4 regions of the Aliivibrio sp. A6 genome follow, and region 1 is predicted to be linked to each of the others. Evidence: predicted binding sites of a transcription regulator. Region 1 holds the regulator's gene; each other region holds the start of a gene.

Region 1 (5,149 bases):
TTTTGGCAGTAATTACACTGGCAGTACTGAGATCTGTACGCTTTTCTTACGCCCAGAGTTTCGTGAAGGCCTGAATGGCCGTTTGATGTCTAAAGCGCGTTTTTTAATGATGGCGGAACATCCGCATCGTTTTTCGGACACTATTTTTGCAGAAATGCGTGGTGTTTCTGATGCAGAAGGGGAGTCACCATTTTGGAAATGGCTGCAAAAACACTTCTTCTCAATTGATTTTACTGAAGCGGATTATCTAACGGGTATTGGATATAAAGGATTCATTGCTGATCTTATGCCTAAGCTACCAATCTACGTTAGCTTATTAAGTAAAGAGGCTCAGGCGGTTATCGGTAAGGTGCATGACAACACTAAACCTGCTCTAAGACTATTAGAAAATGAAGGTTTCCGCTGTCGAGGTTATGTCGATATTTTTGATGCAGGGCCAACGGTTGAATGTGATTTACGCAGCATTGAATCGGTGCGAAATTCATTTAAAGCTAAAGTTATCATCACAGAGCATAACAGCTCACAGCAGTATTTAATTGCAAACACATCGTTTGAGAATTTCAGAGCAACAGCAACCACCGCCGCTTATGATAAAGCGACTGATACCGTTCATTTAACGCAAGAAGCGGCAACGGCATTGCAAGTAGAAGTGGATGATTACGTACGTTTATTAGCTCAATAGAGGACAAAGGATATGACACATTGGATTGCAGGGGATTGGGTTTCAGGACAAGGTGAAACCATACAATCAGTAAGCCCATACAACAGTGAAGTGGTGTGGGAAGGAGACAGCGCAACCAAAGAACAGGTTGAGTCTGCTGTTAGTGCGGCACGTCATGCCTTTATTGAGTGGAAAAAACAGCCTTTTGAAGCGCGCCAAGCGGTTATCGAGCGCTTTGCTGAATTGGTAAAAGAGAATGCTGATAAAGTTGCTGAAGTTATTGCAAAAGAGACGGGTAAACCTTTCTGGGAAACAAAAACCGAAGCGGGAGCTATGGTGGGGAAAATCGCGATTTCCATTCGTGCTTACCATGAAAGAACGCCACATAAAGAGCGTGAAGCTGCAGGGAATAAAATTGTACTAAGACATCGCCCACTAGGAGTAATGGCTGTCTTTGGGCCGTATAACTTCCCAGGACACCTACCAAATGGTCATATCGTTCCTGCGTTACTTGCGGGTAATACCGTGGTATTAAAACCTTCAGAGCAAACACCATGGACCAGTGAAGTAATTATGCAGCTGTGGCAGCAAGCCGGTTTACCTAATGGAGTGATTAACTTAGTACAAGGTGCTCGTGAAACGGGTGAAGCACTGGCTAGCGCTAAAGGGATTGATGGGTTGTTGTTTACCGGCAGTGCGAATACAGGGCATATTTTACATCGCCAATTTGCAGGAGATACAGGGAAAATGCTGGCCTTAGAAATGGGGGGGAATAACCCAATGGTGATCTCTCATAATTTTGGAGATCGAGAAGCGACGGTTTATACCATTATTCAGTCAGCTTTTATCAGTGCTGGTCAGCGTTGTACTTGTGCTCGTCGTCTGTATGTGCAAAAAGGCCAAGCTGGAGATGAGTTAGTTGTGCGTCTTGTTGAGGTCGCAAAAAGCATTGTGGTTGACCAACCTTTTGCTGATAACGCGCCATTCATGGGACCGCAAATATCCGTCGCTGCGGCAGAGTTTATTTTAAATGCTCAGAAGAATTTACAAGCTTTAGGTGGTGAATCACTGCTTGAGGCGAAAAGCTTAGGCCACGCCTTTGTTTCTCCGGGCATTATCGATGCGACTAATGTAGCTGAATTACCGGATGAAGAATACTTTGGCCCATTATTGCAAATAGTACGCTATGAAACCTTAGAAGAGGCGGTAGATCTGGCTAATGGCACTCGTTATGGGTTATCGGCAGGTCTTGTTTCAACTGATGACAATGAGTGGGAATATTTTGTAGAGCATATTCGTGCAGGTATTGTAAATCGTAACCGTCAATTAACTGGAGCAAGTGGTGACGCGCCATTTGGTGGTCCGGGGGCATCAGGCAATATGAAACCAAGTGCCTACTATGCGGCAGATTATTGTGCCTACCCAATGGCCTCAATGGAAGGCGATGCCTGTGAAATTCCCGCTCAACTGTCTCCGGGTTTAACTTTATAAGAGGTGATAGGCATGAATAACGTAACGTCTTTATTTTCGTCATTATGGCAAGATTATATTACTCGTTTATCCCCATCGGCAGGAAAGGTTCATCAGTTATTATCTAATGGCGATGAATTGATTAACGATCACATTGCATTACGTACGTTTAACTTGCCTAAGGTTGGCTTGCAAACGTTAGCTGCCCCATTTTTAGCAATAGGGTATAAAGCGTGTGAGACGTATGATTTTGAAGCGAAAAAACTCAAAGCACAGCATTTTGAGCATCCAGATCCTAATGCGCCACTTGTTTTTATTAGTGAGATTTTAGTTGAAGAGCTATCGCTTGAAACTCAGAACATTATTCATGCTTTGGTTGAACAGGTGCCAGCGCATTATTTTGCGACCAGCGATTTTCTTTCAGCGGGCCGTCCTTGGGCGTTAAGTTTTGAGGAATATCAAATCTTAGCAAAAGAGAGTGAGTATGCTTCTTGGCTGGCAGCTCATGGTTATGGTGCTAATCACTTTACGGTTTATGTTAATCAGCTTGAAGCGTTTGCTGAAGTGGTTGATGTGAACCAACACTTACGTGATGCTGGTTTTGCAATGAACGAAGTGGGTGGTGAAGTGAAAGGCTCTCCTGAGGTTTACTTAGAACAGTCATCAACCATGGCCGATAAAGTGAAAGTGAGCTTTACTGAGGGTGAGTTTGACATCCCAGGTGGATTTTATGAGTTTGCTAAGCGTTATTCGCTACCTAATGGCAAGATATATACAGGATTTGTCGCTGCATCTGCTGATAAAATTTTTGAAAGCACAGACAGTTAATTCTAAAATTTAGGCATAAAAAAACGCAGCTCAAGAGCTGCGTTTTTATTCGTTTAAGATAAGCGTTAAATTAACGAGTACCGTAAACTACGATTGTTTTACCGTGTGCAGAGATCAAGTTTTGCTCTTCAAGCATCTTCAAGATACGGCCAACAGTTTCACGTGAACAACCTACAATTTGACCGATCTCTTGACGAGTGATCTTAATTTGCATGCCATCTGGGTGAGTCATTGCATCTGGTTGTTTAGCTAGATTCAATAGAGTCTGAGCGATACGGCCTGTAACGTCTAGGAATGCTAAATCACCTACTTTTTGGCTAGTGATTTGTAGACGAGTTGCCATTTGAGCAGAAAGACGCATCAGAATATCTGGGTTTACTTGAATAAGCTGACGGAATTTCTTAAATGAAATTTCAGCCACTTCACAAGGGCTTTTAGCACGAACCCATGCTGAACGTTCTTGACCTTCTTCAAACAAGCCAAGCTCACCGATGAAGTCACCTTGGTTAAGGTAAGAAAGGATCATTTCTTTACCTTCTTCATCTTTGATTAGTACAGCAACAGAACCTTTTACGATGTAGTAAAGTGTCTCAGCTTTTTCACCAGCGTGGATTAAAGTACTTTTTGAAGGGTACTTATGAATGTGACAATGAGATAAGAACCACTCTAATGTTGGGTCTGTCTGAGGTTTACCTAGAACCATACTTTATACTTCCTCTGCGTTTGCCAAGTAGGCGATGTCCATTTTAAAATAACTGAGCCAAATATCAGTTTGGCCTATAGAATATGGTTATCGGAACAAGGCTGCATGTTCGTTGAGATAATTGATAAAATCATACCTTGTTTCGCCGTTGATTTCTTGACTTTGATCGTATGAAATGTGCGACCAAGGGCACAATTTCGTGAAATGGATCACGAGTTTTCTTTTTATGTAGTAAAGAGGCTTTTATGAACGCTGAAGTTAAATGGATTGAGGGATTTACTTTCCTAGGTCAATCTCAATCTGGCCACTCTGTGGTAATGGATGGAAATGGTGGTGAAAAAGCCCCAAGCCCGATGGAAATGGTATTAATGGCCGCTGGTGGATGCAGTTCTGTTGATGTTGTAGATGGACTTAAATCTGCAAATCAAAAAGTAACAGGCTGTATTGCTAAGTTATCAAGCGCGCGTCGTGAAACTGCGCCAAAGCTGTTTACTCATGTGAATATTCATTTTGAAGTGAGTGGTGATAATCTGGATCCTAGCATTGTTGAGCAAGTTACTGCTGATTCATTACAGAAGTATTGTTCAGTATGTTTAATGCTAGGTGAAGGCATTGATATGACACACTCTTGGGAAATCGTGGCTTAAAATAATGCGTTTCCTAAAGAGAAAGCCTCGCTAATTTTCATTAACGAGGCTTTATTTAGCATAAAGGCTAAAAATTACAGAATGAAGCGACTTAAATCTTCATCTGCGACTAGCTTGCCTAAACGCGAACTTACGTATTCAGCATCAACAACTAAGCTCTCGCCGTGTTTTTCAGAAGCATCGTAAGAGATCTCTTCCATTAAGCGTTCCATCACCGTATGTAAGCGACGAGCACCAATGTTTTCTGTACTTTCGTTTACTTGGAAAGCGGACTCAGCAATACGAGTGATGCCATCTTCAGTAAATTCAACGCTTACATTTTCGGTTGCCAATAGAGCTATGTATTGTTCAGTTAATGACGCGTTTGGTTCCGTTAAGATACGTTTGAAGTCATTTGCTGTTAATGCTTCAAGCTCAACACGGATAGGTAAACGGCCTTGTAACTCAGGGATTAGATCAGACGGTTTTGCCATCTGGAATGCACCCGATGTGATGAATAACATATGATCGGTTTTCACCATACCGTGTTTAGTGCTTACTGTGCTGCCCTCAACTAATGGCAGTAAATCACGTTGCACACCTTCACGAGAAACATCACCTGAATGAGAGTTTGAGCCTTTACAGATCTTGTCTATTTCATCGATAAATACGATACCGTGGTTTTCTACGTTAAAGATGGCTTGTTCTTTTAGTTCTTCAGGATTAACCAGTTTCACGCCTTCTTCTTCTGTTAGTGCTTTAAGGGCATCAACAATTTTCATCTTACGCTTTTTGGTTGTATTACCGCCTGATAGGTTTTGGAACATACCTTGAAGTTGGTTTGTCATCTCTTCCATGCCA
Region 2 (5,149 bases), on a different contig from region 1:
CAGTAACAATTGGTAGCTCTGTGGTGACATCTATATCTTTAAATACATCAGTGATGGTTTCATCTAATGTTCTCGGAGTTTGGTTATCCCAACCAGAGAGATCGACGAACTTCGCGTTAATTCCAACGGTTTTTAGCTTTAATGCCGTGTTAAAGGCACTGTGAGCTTCACCAATAGAAGATAGAAATTCACGCACTTGAGGTAAATAACGACGCAGTGAAAACTGGCCGTATTGACAGGTTTCAAGAATATTAGAAATACAGGTTTTGGCTTCATCAATTCGTGAGCAAATGAACTTATCTGCTCTTAAACGATTTAAAGGATCAATAAAGAGGTGTTCATTGGTTAATAGCATACGATTTTTCACATACTCTAATGCTTCATCCCAGCTATCGTCGCGCTTAGCGATAAGTTTATAAACACCAGGTTTGCCTGTCTTTTTGCACTCAAGTAATGAATCGGTAATGCCACCATAGGCAGAGACCACAAAAACGCGATTATATGGATTCTGAGGGCGAAGAAAGATGTTGTCTAAAACGGCGTCAAACGCAGTCATAGAAGTACCGCCGATTTTTTCTACGGTATAAGTCATGGGTAAATCCTTTTTGACTTTGAGAGGGAGAATCCACTTGAGTCACCTTGAACCCAAGTGGATTTACTACTAACTTAAATAAGCACTAGGGGGAATGAGTGTTTAATCTAAGATAGGGTAGACGCCGTTTTCATCATGAACTTCGGCACCTGTGATTGGTGGATTGAACACGCACGCCATCACCATTTCTTTATCTTTATAAGCACGCAAGTAGTGTTCATCATGCTTATCAAGAATGTACAAGGTGCCCGGTTTGATTGGGTAGGTTTTACCGCCAATGACTTCAATTTCACCTTCGCCACTCATGCAATAGACTGACTCTAGGTGGTTTTTGTAGTGAATATGCGTTTCTGTATCTTGGTAAATTGTGGTGATGTGGAAAGAGAAGCCCATGTTGTCGTCTTTCAACAACATTCTTACGCTTTCCCATGTTTCTGATGCTACGCGTCGTTCGCTATCACGACATTCGTCTAGTGTTCTAACAATCATTGTATCGTCCCTGATTAAGATGCTTTTTTGAAGTGTTTTTCTGCAATATTATCAATTGCGTTTTCAAAGATAGTTAGGCCTTCTTCTAGCTCTGATTCTGTGATCGTTAATGGACAGAAGAATTTCACTACTTCATCAGATGGACCAGCAGTTTCAATGATCATGCCGTTTTTAAAACAATCTTTAGCGATATCACTTGAGATAATGCCATCTTTACACTCAATACCAATCATCATGCCGCGACCTTTTTGCTGAACAAACAATTTAGGGTAGCGTTTTACAGCACGAAGAATGACATCACTGACTTTTTGAGAGCACTGTTTGATGTGTGTTTCAAAATCTGAGTTTGCCCAGTAAATCTCCAGAGCTTTAGCTGCGGTAATAAAAGCGTGGTTGTTACCACGGAAGGTACCGTTGTGCTCACCCGGTTTCCATTCATCTAATTCTGGTTTTAGTAAGACAACCGCCATTGGTAAGCCGTAGCCACCAATGGATTTAGATAATGTAACCATATCTGGTTTAATACCTGATGGTTCAAAACTGAAGAAGGTGCCAGTACGACCACAGCCTGCTTGGATATCATCAACAATCATTAGAATGTCGTTGGCTTTACAAATTTTGCTTAAACGCTGTAGCCATTCATTGGACGCAACATTTAAACCACCTTCGCCTTGTACGGTTTCTAAAAGTACCGCAGCTGGTTTATCTAAACCGCTTGAATTATCAGATAGCATGGTTTCAAACAGATTAAGACCATCGATGTCGGCATAACCTTCAAAAGGAATGCGAGTGATGTTGTTTAAACTAAAACCTGCACCTTGGCGGTGGTGTTGATTACCTGTTGCTGCAAGTGCACCAGCAGTACAACCGTGGAAGCCATTAGTGAAGGCGACAATGTTAGTTCGGTTAGTGACTTTACGTGCCAGTTTTAAAGCGGCCTCAACGGCATTGGTTCCGGTAGGACCGGTAAATTGAACTTTATAATCTAGATCTCTAGGTTCTAGGATGTAATTATTCAATGCATTCAAGAAAGTGGCTTTTGCACTTGAGTGCATATCTAAGCCATGCGTAATGCCATCATTTTCGATGTATTCAAGTAAAGCTTGCTTTAAGACTGGGTTGTTGTGACCGTAGTTGAGTGATCCGGCTCCAGCAAGGAAGTCTAGGTAACGTTCGCCGCTTTCGGTTTCTAGCCAACATCCTTTTGCTTTTTGGAAGACAACTGGAAAACTGTTTGAGTATGAACGTACTTGTGATTCTTGCTTCTTGAAAATATTCATGATGAGTCCGTTTATGATTCCTATTTTATTTTAGAGCGATACGATACAAATATTCAGTATCGTGTTTGCCTTTGAAATGGGCTTCTTTGTCTAGAAACGTGGTTACCTTACCTTGGTCACCGTGTTCGGCATCCAGCTTTTTAAATAGCGACCATGAAGCGGTATTGGCTTTGGTGATGGTTGTTTCTACGAATTCGGTATGTTTGATGTTTTTGCGCTGTAAAAGCTCATTTAGCATTGAGTAAGCTAAACCTTTACCTCGGTAGCGAGGAGAGACAGCGACTTGCCAGATGAATAATGTTTTTGGGTCATCAGGCTTATGGTAACCAGAGATAAAACCAGCAAGGTTGCCGTCTTTCTCTGCTAAAACGCAGGTCTTACTGAAATGGGTAGATTGGAGAAAATTGCAGTATGAAGAGTTGATATCAAGAGGAGGACACTCGGTGATCAATGCGTAAACATCGTCACCGTCTGTCCTTGAAGGTTCTCTAAATGTCCATTTTTTGCTGGGTTCAATATCCATGCTTGAACACAAGATTCTGGGCGCTGCAATAGTCATATGTAAATACATATCCTTTGTACTCTAATTAAATTCATTTTTATTATGGGCATTTTCAGAGGTGTAAAGGCAAGTCAATCACAATAAAAGCGTGTTTATTAGCCTATTAATGCGACATTGATCACATATGTATGCTTTTATTTAGTTAGAGTGCTACGTATTTGTTTGTGTAAAGTGGATGAGATCCTGGCTTTTTTATAAAAAAACTATCTTACTTGTGCAATTTCGTTTTTTCTTACCAAATATTGCATTTGCTCAAGCGAGTGTTGATTTAATTAACGCAAGACAACAGGCTTTTGTACATATCGAAAATCAATCAGAGCAAGTAGAGGACATGCTTGATGAAGATGATCCTAATTGGAATGAAATTGAGTCGGTCAGTCATGAACTTTATAAACATAGCCAATTACTAAGCACGGCATTTCCTGAAGGTAGCCAAGACGGCAGTAAAGCAAAAGAAGCGGTATGGGGTAAACCTGAAAAATTTAATCAATTAATGCAAGAGATGGATAGTGGCTTTGTTCAACTTTATCAAGCAAGCCTGAAACAAGATAAAGAAGCGGCAAAAACGGGTTTAGAGCAAGCACAAGATACGTGTAATGTGTGTCACCGTTCTTACCGTTCACGCTTTTAAGTTAAAAAAAGGGTTGAAGATATGCCTCTTCAACCCTTTTTTACGTTTTAGCTCTGTAAATTAGTTAGTCAGTGCTAACTTAGCCCCAAAGCCCACTAATAAAGAGCTTAGACCGTATTTCAAGATATTTGAAAATGTTTTGCTCTCCGCAATGACAGTTCTGAACTTGGCTGAAAAAATGGCAACACAAGTAAACCATAATAGAGCGATAACGGCGGTTGTAATACCAAGCATTCCGATCATTAAAGGTGATGATGTCTCTGGAGTTAAAAACTGAGGAATAAAAGCAACAAAGGTCAAACATACTTTTGGATTGAGGGCATTGGTTAGAATACCTTGGCGAAATACTTTCATATCAGATGTACGATTAGTTGTTTCTACTTGGCCAAAGCCGCCTTTTGCTGTGAACATTTTAAATCCGATATAACACAGATAAGCGGCACCTATGTATTTAATCACCATAAATGCGGTTGCTGAAGACAGCAGTAGTGCACTTAAGCCAACAACAGCTAAAAAGGTATGAAAAAGCACACCTGTGGCAATACCCACAGCGGCATAAACCCCTGTTTTGGCACCACCGCCTAAGGCTCTTGAAAGAACGTAAAAGAAATCGGCGCCGGGCATCGCACAAAAGGCGAACATCCCTGCGATAAAAAGAAGGTAAGTTTCAATGCTCATAAATAATTCCATGTACTGCTGCATTTGGTATTAAGGGCTATGATTAAGCCCATTTTCATATGTGAATCATGGGTAATTTACTGCTTATTTTGAACGAAAGAAATCATTATTCTGAGACTTCTAATAAATAGTCTTCAACTTGTTCAGATAGCCAGTCAATAATCACACCACGAGGCATGTTCGTTTTGGTCATTTCTGCGAAAGATTGCCAGTTCATTGCACGGTTATGTTTGAGAACCTTTAACGTACCATCACGTAAATACTCATTAATTAATAATGCAGGGACTGACGACCATCCCGTTTTATCTAATACCGCATCACGAAGGTGCTCATAAAAAGTAAGTGCAATGTATTTGCTGGATGTTGGCTCAAATACCATTAGTTCATCATCATCAATGTAATTAACGATGATTTCTGTGTGGCTTTCCAAATCTGTCGGGCTTACTTTTCGTAGTCGGCTTAGTGGGTGTTCTTTATGTGCTACCGACATCATACGAATTTGTCCCAGCTCATTTTGTTGAACATGCAGAAGTTGGCTATTTATAGGTAATATCCCATAGGCCACATCAACGACATTTTGCTCTACCATTTCTTCAAGCTCTGGTGATGGAGCAACATAAATAGAGATGCTGGTGTTTGGGAATTTTCGGCTCATGCGAGTTAAAATATCACGCCAAATGGGTTCAGGCAGTGAGTCATCACGAACAACACGAATAGTTGAAGCAATGCCTTCATTGTATTGTAAGCACTTACTTATAATATCGTTGCTAATAACCATCATACGTCGGCAGTCATTAACGATTGATTCACCTATTTCGGTAGGGGTAATACGGTTGCCAGTACGAACTAATAAGGTTACTCCTAGCTCATCTTCAAGGGTGCTAAGAGCCGCACTGACAGTGGTTCGACTTTTTTGA
Region 3 (5,149 bases), on a different contig from region 1:
GCGAATTGCCTGCAATCAACTTTTCTAAACAGACTTGCAGCTCTTCAACATTACATTCGTCTGCCTGTTGAATGAGATAACCTAACCCCGATAAATGCACACCCGTTGGTGGTTTTTTAGAAATACCTTTAGTGATAGGAGCCATGCCGATATAACAAGCATAAACCGCACGAGTCAGCGCTACATAAATCAAACGTAAATCTTCGGCTAAACGCTCTTTCTCTGCTTTTTCGACAGAATCATCTTCTTTTAGTAAATCTAGCACCGAATAACGATTCGTTTCATCATAAAAACTGACTTCACCTTTTTTGTCTATCGCACGATATGAGCAAACAAAAGGCAAAAAGACTAAGTCATATTCCAATCCTTTCGATTTATGGATCGTGACAATTTGCACCAAGTTACGCTCTGATTCTAAACGTACCGTCTGCTCTTCTGAATCACCATTAGGTTCTGAAATAGACTCAGACAACCAACGTAATAAACCATAATCACTGTCTAAAGTTTGACTGGTTTGTTGCAGTAATTCGCCGATATGCAATAAATCAGTCAGTTGACGTTCACCGCCATTTTCAGCTAATAAACGCTCTGAAATACCTTGTTGGGTAATGATTTGATGCAACATCGGCATGATACCGCGCTGTAGCCAATGCTTACGATAGGCACGAAACTCATTAACTGCTTGCTCCCACTGCATTTCATCGACATTAAACTGGTGCAATTGATCCGCAGTATAAGCAAATAATGACGATGCTAATGCTGAACGAACCGCTCGCGCATCCGTCGGTGTCATTGCCGCTTGTAATAAACGCAATACATCTTTCGCTAATGGAGAAGAAAATACACTATCACGGTTAGATAAATAAACACTGGCGATACCTTGTTTTGATAAGGCTTCACGAACTAATTTACCTTCTTTACCAGTACGAACCAGAACCGCAATATCACCCGCTTTGATGGCTTGTTTTTTCTCTCCGTTTTGTAAATACGCAAAGCCTTGTTGCGCCCCAGTCAAAATAGTTTGAATTTGTGCAGCGGTTGATTCTGCCATCACACGCTGATAACTGGTTTTATTTACCGGGTTACCATCTTTACTCTCTTGCAACCAAAAGGTCATCGCGGGTTGAGTTTGATTCTCTAACGCCCATGATTTTTGCTCGGCATTAACAGGATTGAATTTTACTGGGTAAAACGGAATATCATCGTCGTACAAAAAAGGCTGTTTGCCATGTTCAAAAATACGGTTTACTGACGACACCATATCTGCGGTTGAGCGCCAGTTAGTATCCAAGGTGTAATGATCTGCAACTTGGCGACGCGCTTGAATATAAGTAAAAATATCTGCGCCACGGAAAGCATAAATCGCTTGTTTAGGATCACCAATCATAAATAAACCACACTGTGGCTGATCTTGATAAAGCGTACTAAAAATCGAATATTGCAGCGGATCGGTATCTTGGAATTCATCGATCAACGCCACTGGATATTGCTCACGGATTTTTTCTAGCAATAAGGCGTTCTCTTGATTTTCTGTCGCTTGAGATAATTGAGTAAGCAAATCATCAAACGATAACCAATTTTTTTGCTCTTTCGCTTGCTGCAAAGTTTTACGACATTGATGAATCGCTAATGAGAGTAGTGGCTGCTTGATTTCTAATGGCTGAGCCAAAAAATCATCAATGAGTGTAAATACGGCGTGCTCTGGAGCTTCGCCTTTTTTGGTTTTTTCAATCAATAATTCTTGAGAAAACTTTTCTAGCTTATCGTGTACTTGCAATGAGGTGGTTGGGTTATTGGCCCACGATGACACTTGCTCTAACCAATTAGGTAAATTCTTTTTGGTGTAGCTGCGTTTATCCACACCCGAACCTGAGATCAAGGCTTCAAAATCTACACAATGTGCTGACCACTGTTTTTTTAATTCATCAATACGAGCAATGCCTTGCTGACAAAATTCTTCTAATGAACTCTCAAGAGGCTCAACGGTTAAATGTTTTGGGACACCGGTAAGACTATTGCCCATATCACCCAATAAAGCAGATGGACTTGACCAACAATCATAAACACTTTCAGCCACCATTTTTGGTAGATGATAAAAACTGCGACGCCAAAAATCCGCAGCCACTTGATGCATTAATTTCGCTTGGTCGGTAACAAATTCACTCTCAAATTGCGCACCAGACTCAAAGGCATTTTGAGTTAGCATACGTTGACAAAAACCATGAATGGTAAAGATTGAAGCTTCATCCATGCTGCGTTCAGCATTCAAAAGGATCTGCGCAGCTGATTTATGATCACCAATAGAAGCCAACAGTGGATCAATAACCGGATCACCGCTCTTATAATCATTATTATGAACAGCACGAGCAAACGCTAAACGAGCATCATGTATTTTTGCTCGGATACGCTCTCTCAACTCAGCCGTTGCCGCTTCTGTAAAAGTTACTACCAATATTCTATCTACGGTTAATTCTTCACTATGACGGCTATTTTCCTCGCCATGTCCCAGCAATAAACGTAAATACAAACTGGCAATGGTAAATGTTTTACCAGTACCGGCTGAAGCTTCAATTAAACGTGTCCCATGCAAAGGAAACGTCATTGCATTCAATTGATTTGGAGCTGCGATTGTCGTCATCGAACATCACCGTTTTAAACATCAACATCCTGTTTTTACAAGATATCTGTGTGATCCATATCGTAATTCATTGGGAACAACGATAATAAAATTAATAAAGCTATCAATGTGAGATCTTTCTCACGGTTCACTTTTTATGCTTTGTTACACTCAGCGCCAAATTATACCAACTCAAATAAGCAATCGCTCATTCTTGCTTGTTAAAATCGATTATAATTGCGTTATAAATTTTGTAATTAGACCCACTAGTTCCTTCAATTTATGCCTTATTTTAATCAATTTTTCCTGCGCAATAATCTGAACAACTGCATATCTGAATTGGTATTACAAAGAGCTCATTAAATGTGCACTTGTAATCAGGATTCGGTCAACCTCTGACCTGTGGCCGTACAGCGAACGCCCTACACTAAAAATGATTTACTGGCGGCCACCCTACTTTCTACTGATGACCCACCGTTACCCTTTATAACTTTTCTTTCTCGCTATGCAACAATGCATTGCGTAACACCTTTTGAGCATTATCAAAAATAGCCTGACCAAAATCATCATTCCATTCTGGCCACATACGCATGACATAATCATTGCTATTTTCGCCCGCATAACGAGTACCATTGTATTCATCTGCCATTTTTTTCAGGGCTTTTTGTTGCGTTTCTTCGTCATCACTCCACACACCTTTTTTATCAAAATGCGCTTCAAGCCCTGCTAATGCCGCTTTTGGTAAATAAGGCAATGGTGCACAGTTACCCGAAATATAAAGGCTTAATATAGTCTCTAATTCTTGGTACGCTTTTTCTTTCTCAATAGCTTCAAAATGATAAATTGCATCTGTACCAAATAGGTGAGTAAATTGCTGCTGGCCCATAGCACACAAACATAGGTGATCAATCCAGGTTGCTAAAACTTCATGTGAACGAATTTTACCGCCACGATAACGCAGCATCCCTGCCTGATAACGCTGTTTTAACCAACCTTGCAGTTCCATTTCACCATGAGGGAAACTAAAGCGTAAACGCACTTCTTGATCGTCTAATGGTAACGTCGTTAATGGTTGAATATGGGTCACTAAATCTTTAACGGTGTTCACTTCTTTATCTGCAGCTATCTCACCAAAACTACCAATCGGTAATTTTCCTTGGGCTTTTTGCTGCTGATAAAAATCACGAGAGATTTGAGATATATGGTTAGGATCATCATAGGCCAATAAGTCCTCCAGTAGATCCGATTTCATACCATAGCCAGTACGACCATCGATGGTAAATGGCTCATCATCTTCAACTCGATTCTCTACCGTTTCAAAAAATACTTTTAAGCCACGATTAAAGAAATAAGCGACAGGTAAACGCCAAAAACGTTGCAGTTCAGTCAACTCTAGCTCTTTTGTTTCGGGTGCATACACTAATGGCGCAGTCTGAAATTCAGGTGCCGCGGCCCCTTCTAATTTAGCTGTGGGTAACCACTCGCTTGCATAGCTTGTGTTATCACCAATAAAACTTTGTTGGCTATAAGGAACCAGAGGGTGTTCTATGGTTAATTGCTTAACCAAGCGTTTTGCGGATGCTTCAGGATTTAACTCATTATCTCCCTCTAGGCAATAACCTTGCTGGCAATATTCAAGTAACTCACTGACTAATACTGACGGTGCTTTTTCTGTGTTATCGCGAATTGAACGCCCAATATAACTTAAATAAAATGCTTTATTTGCCGATTGCAGTGCTTCTAAGAACAGATATCTATCATCATCTCGACGTGAACGGTCACCCGGTTTCATGCGTTTTTGCATTAAATCGAAACCTTCAACAGGCATGGTTCGCGGGTAAGACCCATCCGTCATCCCAAGCAAACACACCACATCAAATGGAATAGAACGCATTGGCATTAAAGTACAAAAGTTAACTTGCCCGGCTAAGAATCGTTGACTCGCTTTACCGCCAGATAAGTTATTTTTCAGATAATTATTAATAATTGGTGCAGAGATTGATGCATCAAAACCCGCATCTTCTAAGTTCTCTTCTAGCTTTTGCAGTTGATCTCGAATGCTTTTAACGACCAATTCACCTTCTAATTCAACATCTAAAAAATCATCCATTAATTGGTTGATGGTGGTTCGCCATGTCGTAATTGTATGCGGTTGGCCTAGGATGATCTGATAAGTCAAAAGCTGATCAATAAACTGCGCTAAGTTACCGGCAATTTCCGCATTCATGCCCTGCACTTGTTCGTAACTCGCCATGCCTTCGAATAGCCCAGCACCTTGCTCCATCGCATAACCAAGCAACATGCGTTGAATACCAAATAACCAAGAGTTTTGATTGTGTTCAGGAAGATCAAACTGTGCAGATGTGCTGTTATCTAATCCCCAGCGAATACCGGTTTCTTCAGCCCAGCGTTTCACAATTTCAAATTGCTCGGCATTGAATTTAAAGCGAGACATTACCGCAGGAACTTCAAGCAAACTCAATAATTCCGAAAGGCCACAGCGATTCTCAGGCAGCGCCATTAAGCTCATAA
Region 4 (5,149 bases), on a different contig from region 1:
CGCAATTAAGCCTGATGATTTCCATTTTGCACGTACAAAACTATTGAGCTTAGAAAATACCATTAACGGTAAAATCTTACCCCTTTCTTATCTTGCACAAGCACGTGAGTTTGTAAATAAACACAACTTACAACTTCACCTTGATGGCGCACGAGTTTATAACGCGGCTGTTGCGCTTGATGTTGATATTAAAGAAATTGCTCAGCACTTTGATAGCATGACGATTTGTTTATCTAAAGGATTAGCTGCACCTGTAGGTTCTTTATTATTAGGCCCAAAAGAATACATTCAAAAAGCACGTCGTATCAGAAAAATGCTCGGTGGCGGAATGAGGCAAGCTGGTATTCTAGGGGCTGCGGCTAAACTTGCGCTGACTGAACAAGTGCCACAGTTAGCGATTGATCATAGCAATGCGAAATATTTAGCAGAACAACTGAATACTGTGACTGGATTTAGCGTTAATATTGAGCATATACAAACCAATATCGTTTTTGCACGCTTAGATAGCCAAATCGATATTCATGATATTGTACAAAAAGCGAACCAACAAGATATCTTACTGTCTGCAGGTAACCCTATTCGATTCGTTACTCATAAAGACGTTTCAAAAGAAGACATTGATACTTTTATTGCGTTTCTTAAAAACGAAGTCTAACTAACCTCAACAATAAAGCAGTGCCTACAAATAAAAATGGCAGCTCGTTTCAGCTGCTATTTTATAATGTTCAGAAGCGTTAATATTACCCTTCAATCACCTTCATTAACAAAGAGCCATCACACATCGCCTGTTTTACTAATGCCGCACCGGGCATCGTTGCTTGCGTATAAAAGCGGCTTTCGACTAACTTGGTGTCTTTAGCGTACAATGGCAATACTTGGTTTTGGATCGCATCCATAATGACAGGATATAAAATCGCCTTTGAAAGGTTAATTTCTCCACCAATCAATACAATTTCAGGGTTAAACAAGTTCACCATAATAGCGATCGCCTCACCAAGATTATGTCCTAGATCAGTAATAACTTGTTTTGCCAACATATCCCCATCATTCGCAGCAAGACAGATGCTTTCTATCGTAATTTTTTTACCGCTTAATGATGTTTTATGCCCATCATCAATCAGCTTTTTGACTTGATCTCGTAATGATTTTGCACTTGCAACCGTTTCTAGACAGCCGGAATTACCACAATGGCAACGAGCACCCAATTTATTGATTTTGATGTGCCCCATCTCACCAATATTGCCTGTTCTGCCTTGTAAAACTTCACCGTTCATAATAATACCAGCACCAACCCCATGATGGATTGATACTAATATTGAATTATCGTGTTCTTTTGAATTGCCAAATAGCTTTTCAGCTAGCGCCCAACTACGAGTGTCATTGCCAACAAACACAGGCAGTCCTGTTGCTTCGTAGATCTTAGGACCCAAAGGCAAATTGTCTACATTATAGTGAGGCATTTGTATTACAAGGCCTTGTGACGAAATCACTAAGCCTGGTAGTGACACTGCGATACTGGTTATTCTTCCTAATATTCGAGAATGCTTTTGGAAAAAAAGTTCAATTTCAGACAGTAATTTTGCAAGTAATTCATCTTGCTCAATTTCATGAATCGTTTGTCTTTCTTCAATAATTTGCGCTCCACCTAAGCTATGTAACGCAATGGTTAGATAACCACGCCCTAAACGCATAGATAGGAATTGCCACCCTTCATTATCAACTTCTAAGCCAATTGCAGGTCGACCACGACTATTTGCTTCTTGTACTTGCGTTTCTTTGATAAGGTGTGCATCAAGTAATTCACGTGTGATTTTAGTAATACTGGCAGGAGCTAAATTACTTTGCTTAGAAAGATCGATCCGAGAGATTGGGCCTAGTTGATCAATTAACTTGTATACCCGTCCAGCATTTACTTGTTTTAAATGATCAATGTGTCCGGGTTGGGCCACGTACATGCTTCTCTCCAGTAAATAAATATCATCGGATATCATTTTTTTACTTTGCGAACAAATTGTGAAGTCCGAGAGTTAACCTACGTGATGTTTATCACGAAGATCATGAAATATTTACTGAAAATGCGACTTTAACACGTATTTCAATCACCAAATTTTGTAGTTTTTTATTTGAGTAAAATAATTATGTCATCGTCAACATTTAAGATTAATGAGCTATTTGAAACCATTCAAGGTGAAGGCACATTTACTGGAGTTCCTTCTATTTTCTTACGCTTGCAAGGCTGCCCTGTCGGTTGTTCTTGGTGTGATACAAAACAAACGTGGGATGTGGAATTAAGTGTTCAAACGGATTTAGCTTCAATTTTAGCTAAAACAGAAGACTCACCAAGTTGGACCGAGTTAACGAGCACTCAAATAATCAATATGCTTAAAGAACAAGGCTACACTGCAAAACATATGGTCATCACTGGTGGAGAACCATGCATGTATGACTTAACACCATTAACTGAAGAATTAGAACAACACGGTTATCGTTGTCAAATAGAAACCAGTGGTACTTATCCTATTCTTGCATCAGAAAATACATGGGTTACGGTTTCACCAAAAATCAATATGAAAGGTAAACTGCCCGTTTTAGAAAACGCATTAATGCGAGCAAACGAAATTAAACACCCTGTAGGAACTAACAAAGATATTGAGCAACTAGAAGCGTTATTAGATGGTGTAAAGTTATTGGATGACGTAACTATTGCACTGCAACCTATCAGCCAAAAACCACGCGCTACTGAACTTTGTATTGAAACCTGCATCAAAAGAAACTGGCGACTTTCTATACAAACGCACAAATATTTAGCGATTGCGTGATAATTTTTGATAATTACCTTGTTTGAATCATGGAATTGTCATCATTCTCGATATATGTTTACTTGATCACAGAATAAACACAACAACATCCATCTTGGAGATAATATGTCTAACAGACTACGTAGAACAAAAATTGTTACCACTCTTGGCCCTGCAACTGATCGTGATAATAACTTAGAAAAAATCATCGCCGCTGGCGCAAACGTTGTTCGTATGAACTTCTCTCACGGTAGCCCTGAGGACCATATTGAGCGTACTAAGAAAGTTCGTGAAATCGCTGCAAAACTTGGTACTCACGTAGCGATTCTAGGTGACTTACAAGGCCCTAAAATCCGTGTTTCTACGTTTAAAGAAGGTAAAATTCAATTAGCTATTGGTGATAAATTCACACTAGATAGCGATTTACCTAAAGGTGAAGGTAACCAAGACTCTGTTGGTCTTGATTATAAAGAACTTCCACAAGACGTGACTACTGGTGACGTTCTTCTTCTTGATGATGGTCGTGTACAACTTCGCGTAACAGCAGTTGAAGGCAATAAAGTTCATACTGAAGTAACGGTTGCTGGGCCTCTATCAAACAACAAAGGCATCAACAAGCAAGGCGGTGGCCTTTCTGCTGACGCACTAACTGAAAAAGACAAAGCTGATATCATCACTGCTGCGGCAATGAAAGTAGACTACCTAGCCGTTTCTTTCCCACGTAATGGCGAAGACATGAACTATGCTCGTCGTCTAGCTCGTGAAGCAGGTCTAGAAGCTAAATTAGTCGCTAAAGTTGAACGTGCTGAGACAGTAGCTACAGAAGAAGCAATGGATGATATCATCATGGCTTCTGATGTAGTGATGGTTGCTCGTGGTGATCTAGGTGTTGAAATTGGCGATCCTGAGCTAGTCGGTGTTCAAAAGCAACTTATCCGTCGTGCTCGTAGCCTTAACCGTACGGTTATTACAGCAACGCAAATGATGGAATCAATGATCACAAGCCCAATGCCAACTCGTGCTGAAGTAATGGACGTTGCTAACGCCGTACTAGATGGCTCTGATGCGGTAATGCTTTCTGCTGAAACAGCAGCTGGTGACTTCCCTGTTGAAACAGTAACATCAATGGCAAGCGTTTGTATGGGTGCAGAGAAAGTGCCTACTGTAAACGTATCAAACCACCGTTTAGATCGTCGTTTCACTACCCCTGAAGAAACGATTGCAATGTCTACCATGTATGCTGCAAACCACATGGAAGGCATCACGGCGATGATCACACTTACTGAGTCTGGTCGTACTCCACTAATGATGTCACGTCTAAGCTCTGGTTTACCAATCTTTGCTCTATCACGTAACGAAAGCACACTAAACCGTGCAGCGCTTTTCCGTGGTGTAACGCCAGTGTTCTTTGATGAAAGCGCAGACTCTGGTCTTCCATCAACTCATGCGGCAATTAATACACTAAAAGGCAAAGGTCTATTAAGTGCTGGTGATCAAGTTATCATCACTCAAGGTGATGTAATGGATATCGTTGGTTCAACTAACTGTATGCGTATCATTACTGTTGAATAATTAATCGATATTTAAAAACAAAAGCCTCGTAGATCAAATTGATTTACGAGGCTTTTTTATGTGTTTTACTTTCTATATTTACTCAGATTATACCAATGTAATTAATTAACCTATCTATTAAAATTCTGAACTGAAAAGACTTACCTAAAAATCTTTAATTTTCATTTCATATGTAATGCAAGAGTTTAATTGATATTTGTAATATTACATTCCTATTGATATTAAGTTTGAAGCCAATCGAAGCTTATTAAATCCAGCACCTAACCTCACCGAGAGTTTAATAATCTTATGTTGAAATCATAAAATAACGTGATATTACTTCAAAATACTAAATCAAAATAGAGGTATATATGTATAAAATTTTAACTCTTTCTATTGCAGCCCTTCTTGCTGGTTGCGGTGGAGATAGCGATAGTGGCGGTGGAAGTAATGGCGGAAGTTTACACGTATTCAGCTCTTCACCACATGTTAGCGTACAGGGTAATGCGACAGAATCAACACGAGTCATTATACCTGTAAACTCAAGAGGAACGACCTCAAAAAACCTCTATTTTGGTGCGTTTTATAACAGCATCGCTATCAAATCAACCTATATGAATATCACCTCAGACAGCACTGGTAATCTTGAGGTTGATTTTATTCCTGGTTACGCTGTTGGTGATGGCCAATCAACACACAATATCTCTATCAATTTTTGCTATGATGAATATTGTAATGAACAAGTGTCTGGTTCTCCAATTAATGCCTCCATCAATTATAACGTAAACTTAGACGATGAA

The links. The regulator CRP, encoded in region 1, controls carbon source genes, mostly activating them, when cyclic AMP is high. The targets are predictions, from matches to a motif close to TGTGANNNNNNTCACA.
Region 2: ectA (diaminobutyrate acetyltransferase) is a predicted target of CRP. The motif match lies at 3,031-3,046, and genes of this name have one in related genera.
Region 3: recB (exodeoxyribonuclease V subunit beta) is a predicted target of CRP. The motif match lies at 2,748-2,763, and genes of this name have one in related genera.
Region 4: mlc (sugar metabolism global transcriptional regulator Mlc) is a predicted target of CRP. The motif match lies at 2,036-2,051, and genes of this name have one in related genera.

The regions. Positions count from the first base shown of each region.
Region 1 is NZ_JARACR010000006.1:132,084-137,232, reverse strand. It holds gene astA (arginine N-succinyltransferase) at 1-682, shown strand, start outside; gene astD (succinylglutamate-semialdehyde dehydrogenase) at 695-2,152, shown strand; gene PVK70_RS05950 (DUF1338 domain-containing protein) at 2,165-2,959, shown strand; gene crp (cAMP-activated global transcriptional regulator CRP) at 3,030-3,662, opposite strand; gene PVK70_RS05940 (OsmC family protein) at 3,908-4,309, shown strand; gene hslU (HslU--HslV peptidase ATPase subunit) at 4,384-5,149, opposite strand, start outside.
Region 2 is NZ_JARACR010000028.1:23,528-28,676, reverse strand. It holds gene PVK70_RS15030 (aspartate kinase) at 1-592, opposite strand, end outside; gene PVK70_RS15025 (ectoine synthase) at 695-1,081, opposite strand; gene ectB (diaminobutyrate--2-oxoglutarate transaminase) at 1,096-2,361, opposite strand; gene ectA (diaminobutyrate acetyltransferase) at 2,387-2,920, opposite strand; gene PVK70_RS15010 (c-type cytochrome) at 3,138-3,554, shown strand; gene PVK70_RS15005 (LysE family translocator) at 3,615-4,232, opposite strand; gene PVK70_RS15000 (LysR family transcriptional regulator) at 4,339-5,149, opposite strand, start outside.
Region 3 is NZ_JARACR010000009.1:11,170-16,318, reverse strand. It holds gene recB (exodeoxyribonuclease V subunit beta) at 1-2,638, opposite strand, end outside; gene recC (exodeoxyribonuclease V subunit gamma) at 3,102-5,149, opposite strand, start outside.
Region 4 is NZ_JARACR010000008.1:67,907-73,055, forward strand. It holds gene ltaE (low-specificity L-threonine aldolase) at 1-655, shown strand, start outside; gene mlc (sugar metabolism global transcriptional regulator Mlc) at 741-1,955, opposite strand; gene queE (7-carboxy-7-deazaguanine synthase QueE) at 2,139-2,819, shown strand; gene pyk (pyruvate kinase) at 2,925-4,370, shown strand; gene PVK70_RS07015 (hypothetical protein) at 4,721-5,149, shown strand, end outside.